2 regions of the Alcaligenes sp. LTN-3 genome follow, and region 2 is predicted to be linked to the other one. Evidence: riboswitches for the same ligand, from Rfam matches in the RefSeq annotation. Region 2 holds a riboswitch; the other holds the start of a gene.

Region 1 (2,388 bases), 260 kb from region 2:
TTCTACCTGCGAATCGGGATGACGCCAGGCTGCTTTGTGATGCCCGCAGCCCATAATGAATAAATTGAAGTGCAGCTGCCTCATCCGTTTTTCACCAATCCACCGTCCACCACCAAATTCTGCCCAGTGACTGCCCGAGCCCACGGACCGGCAAAGAACAAAGCGGCATCGGCGAACTCCTCAGGCGTAGTCACACGGCGCAACGGTGTGCTGGCCGCAATCAAGTCAAACACGGCCTCGGGCGTAGCCGCGGACGCATCGGTTGTACGCAGCAAACCGCCAGAAATCATGTTCACAGTAATCTGATCGGGCCCCAGATCGTGCGACAAGGTACGCGTCATGGACAACAACGCCGCCTTGGCGGCCGTGTAATCGTGATAGGGCACAACAGGGTTCTGGAACAGGTTCGTACCGATATTGATGATGCGACCAAAGCCCGCTTGCTTCATACCAGGCAATGCCGCCTGTGTGGTGTTCAAGGCACCGCCCACAATGCCTTCCAGTTGCTGGTTCAGTTGCGACCACGTCAGCGTATCGGCATGGGGACGAGCATCGCCGTTGAAAGAAAATTCAGGCAACGCGTTATTGACGACCGTAGTGATAGGCTGGCCAAAATGCGCCTGGGCTTTGGCAAACAAAGCTTGCACCGCCGTCGCATCCGTCACGTCCGCTTGCACGGCCAGACATTGCTGCGGGAACTCATCCGCCAGCGCCTGAGCGGCTGCTTCACTTTTCAGGTAATTGATGACAACTTTCGCGCCCTGACGCGCAAACGCACGTACCAGGCAAGCCCCCAGGCCGCGTGCGCCGCCGGTGACCAGAACAAGTTGTTGGGAGAGTTCCGAGACGTGTTCCACAGACATGAGACTCCTTGCAAGAATTCGGCGAGGATGTCGGCCCGGTTCAGACGCAGGTCTATGGATTCGGACATCCCTTCGCCAGTATGAGCTGGATCAGGTTCGACGGGTTTTATCTCAGCCCTTTCCAAGAAGGACACCCCGTGCCGCAGCCAGACCATAGCATAAATTGGCCTAGACCGTATCATTGACATTTGAAAGAAGCTCTCCTACTCTTTGAACCTGTTCCTGGGGGAGTCCTTAACGGGCTGAGACTCCGCATTCAAGCGGTAACCCTTAGAACCTGATCCGGATCATGCCGGCGAAGGGAAAGGAAACGCGGCCTGGCAGCCTGCCCGCTCTTGTCTGTGCGGTGCATTCATCAGCTCACACGCCCCATTTCAATCCCTCCATTTTTCTGCGCCCTGCCCTGGCATCCCGCCAGCTTGGCCGGTTTGTGCCTGTTCAAACAGGTTTTTGGGGAGATCTCATGCTGGACCAAACCGCCACCCTCCTGTGGCTGATCGTTTTTTCTGCGGCTTTTGCTCTGGCCGGGGTGCTATACGCCCGCCACTACAAAAATTCTCTTGAAGACTTTGTGGTGGCTCGCAATAGTCAAAGTTCCGTCGCTACCATTCTGACTTTATTGGCTTCTTCGCTGGGCGCATGGATCCTGTTCTCACCCGCGCAGGCCGCCACCTGGGGAGGATTGAGCGCCGTCATCGGCTATGCCCTCGGTTCCATGTCGCCCCGCCTGGCCATGATTCCGCTGGGCAAACGCATGCGCGAGCTGCTGCCACGCGGCCACAGCCTGAGCGAGTTTGTCATTGCCCGCTACGGTCGCCCTATGTATGCGCTGACCCTGCTCATCATGTTGTTTTACATGTTCATCTCCATGACGGCTGAAATCACCGCCATGTCCAAGATGATTACCTTGATTGCCCCTATCCCCCTGTGGGTCACCGCCGGTATTGTGCTGCTGGCCACGCTGATCTACACGTCTTATGGCGGACTGCGCGCGTCCATCTTTACCGACAAGGTACAGATGCTTGTAATCCTGCCCATGCTGTTTCTGATCATCATGTTTGGTTGGCAAGCCGTAGGGGGTCCGGTGCAATTGTTTGACAGCGTGAAGCTGGAGGCGCCGCGCCTGATCGAGCTTGGCGACCCGGTCGGTATCAAGGCCGGGCTGACCTTCTTTGTGGCCATCTTGCTGACCGGCCTGTTTCACCAGGGCAACTGGCAGCGCATCTATGCCGCCAAAGACACGCAGTCCATGCGTCGCGGTTTTTTGCTCGGTGGCCTGTTTGTCGCCCCTTTCATCTTTTTGATGGGTTTATTTGGTCTGGCCTTTGTGGGCCTGGGCTCCACCGGTGACAGCTCCGTCGCCTTGTTCAACGTTATTTTGCCGCACGTACCGGTCTGGTTTCTGGTACTGCTGATTCCTTTGGGCCTGTCCTTGGTCATGAGCAGTGCCGATACCGCCATCAGTGCTGTTTCCAGCCTGATTGCGGTGGATCTGGGCCGGATCATGCCCCATCGCAATACCGCT
Region 2 (2,388 bases):
CTATTCATCATTTTACTTGATTCATTCAGTCTTCTATCTTCCCTATGGATAGCGCCGCTATCTCAACCTCAAACTAGGAGACTGATACCGTGACTCACCCTGCTGCCTATCTCGTTGACTGTACAAATAGCCACGTCTTGCCTGGCTTTTGATTTGTATGTTGACAGACGCTCAACGCGACATCATCAAGGCGGCTGTGCCGCTGCTGGCAAGCGACGGTGAAGCCTTGACCACCTATTTTTATGAATTGATACTGCGCGACTCCCCACCGCTGAGTCCCTTGGCCAGCCAGATCACCAACAATCGCGTTGCTCTCCAAATCCAGTCCGAGCGTGCCCCACATGCGGACACTTTCCTGCTGCAAGCCCTACGCGAAGAGCTGATCGAGAGGATGGCCAGCAACGAGCTTATTGATGAATGGGCCGCCGCTTACCAGCAACTATCAACCTTGCTCATCGAAGCCGAACGCCTGATGTACGACGATATGGCTATCACTCCCGACGGCCTTGCAGACCGCACTTCCTATCAAGAATGACCCACCATGCCACTACTGAAATTTGACCTGATCCAAGGCCGCAGCGACGACGAACTACGCCAGCTACTGGACACCACGCACCAAGCCATGGTGCACGCCTTTGATGTTCCTGCCAGCGACCGCTACCAATGCGTCACCCAGCACCGTCCCGGCGAGCTGGTGCTGGACGACACCGGCCTGGGCTACCCACGCAGCGACAAAGTAGTGCTGCTGCATATCGTGTCCCGCCCCCGCAGCGAGAGTCAGAAAGTCCAGTTCTACCGTTTGCTGGCAGAGCGACTGGAACAAAACTGTGGCGTATCACCCGATGATCTGATCATCGCCCTGGTCGAGAACAGCGATGCAGACTGGTCCTTCGGGCGTGGGCGAGCGCAGTTTTTGACGGGGGAGTTGTAGGCGAAAGACAGGTATACTCGCCCAGACCGTTTTAACAAGAACGGTCTTTTCACCGAGGGGAGCCTGGCGAGCAGGCTGAGAAACTGCCCGAGCAGATTGCACCGCAGTGACCCGTTGAACCTGATCCGGGTCATGCCGGCGAAGGGACGGGTATGTACCTGCTCGCCGCTTGCTGCCGGATGGCTATCCTTGACTAGGAGTTGCTATCTTGTCGTCTGACCACTCTCCCGCCCCCGTCGGCCCGGTTGCCGCCACCCTGGCTGCCGTCATCCGTCAAGACCAGATTTTGCTGATACGCCGCGCCAATCGGCCCGATGCCGGACGCTGGGCCTTTCCGGGCGGCAAAATCCGCGCGGGCGAAACCATCATGGCGGCGGCCCATCGGGAGTTGGCCGAAGAAACCGGCATACAAGGCCAGGCCTTGCAGGTCTTTGATGCGCTGGATGTGTTTGACCGCGAGCCCAGCACCACACCCTTGGCCTATTCACACTTCATTCTGATTGCTGTGCTGTTTCGCTGGCAGCAAGGTGAGCCACAGGCAGGCGATGATGCCCTGGACGCACGCTGGTTCAGCAATGCGGAACTGAACAGTCTGGATGTGGCACACAGTTTTGACGTCGTCCGAGTTGCCCGTCAGGCATTGGCATTGGCTGCCACTCAAGATCAAGCAGGCCAAGCATGATTCCGAATGTATTGAGTATTGCGGGCACAGACCCGACCAGCGGCGCTGGTATTCAGGCTGATCTGAAAGCCATGTACGCCTTGGGTGCCTACGGCATGAGCGTAATTACAGCCGTGGTCGCGCAAAACACCCAGGGCGTGCGGCGTTTTGTGGCGCTGGAGCCGGACTTTGTGGCGGACCAGTTGGACGCGGTGTTTGAGGATGTGCGCGTGGATGCCATCAAGATCGGCATGATCGCCAACGTAGGGATTGCGGAAGCGATTGCAGACCGCCTACACCATCACGGCCTGGACTGCCCGATTGTGCTGGACCCGGTCATGGTTGCCAAAAGCGGGGACCGTTTGCTCAGCCCCGAAGCCGTCTCCGTGGTGCGCGACAAGCTGCTGCCCATGTGTACCCTGCTCACCCCCAACTTGCCCGAAGCAGGCGATTTGCTGCAAAAACCGGAACCCGCCTCGCTGCAAGAAATGCACAGCACTTTAAAGGATTTGTGCTTGCTGGGCCCTGAATGGGTGCTGCTCAAGGGCGGCCACCTGGACGGCCCGGACAGTGTGGATCTGTTGCAAGGTCAGGGGCAGAACCATGTTTTTCAGTCGCCCCGCATCCCGACACGCAACACACATGGCACGGGCTGCTCACTATCTTCTGCCATTGCGGCCCTGCTACCGGGCCGCAGCGTGCCAACTGCGGTGGGTTTGGCCAAGGAATACCTGAATGGCGCTTTGGCCGCTGCCGACCAATTGCAGATCGGCCTGGGGCAAGGTCCGGTGCATCA

What was found. Region 2 has a riboswitch for thiamine pyrophosphate ahead of AC6I6N_RS01965 (NUDIX hydrolase). Riboswitches for the same ligand answer to the same signal wherever they lie in the genome.
Region 1: linked by a shared signal. The riboswitch ahead of AC6I6N_RS03350 (3-oxoacyl-ACP reductase) and the one ahead of AC6I6N_RS01965 (NUDIX hydrolase) in region 2 are both predicted to bind thiamine pyrophosphate.

The regions. Positions count from the first base shown of each region.
Region 1 covers NZ_JCAPDN010000001.1:683,277-685,664, reverse strand. The annotation lists gene AC6I6N_RS03355 (LLM class flavin-dependent oxidoreductase) at 1-84, opposite strand, end outside; gene AC6I6N_RS03350 (3-oxoacyl-ACP reductase) at 81-863, opposite strand; TPP riboswitch at 914-1,011, opposite strand; TPP riboswitch at 1,078-1,185, shown strand; gene AC6I6N_RS03345 (sodium:solute symporter family protein) at 1,327-2,388, shown strand, end outside.
Region 2 covers NZ_JCAPDN010000001.1:422,349-424,736, reverse strand. The annotation lists gene AC6I6N_RS01975 (NO-inducible flavohemoprotein) at 158-535, shown strand; gene AC6I6N_RS01970 (tautomerase family protein) at 542-931, shown strand; TPP riboswitch at 977-1,095, shown strand; gene AC6I6N_RS01965 (NUDIX hydrolase) at 1,140-1,613, shown strand; gene thiD (bifunctional hydroxymethylpyrimidine kinase/phosphomethylpyrimidine kinase) at 1,610-2,388, shown strand, end outside.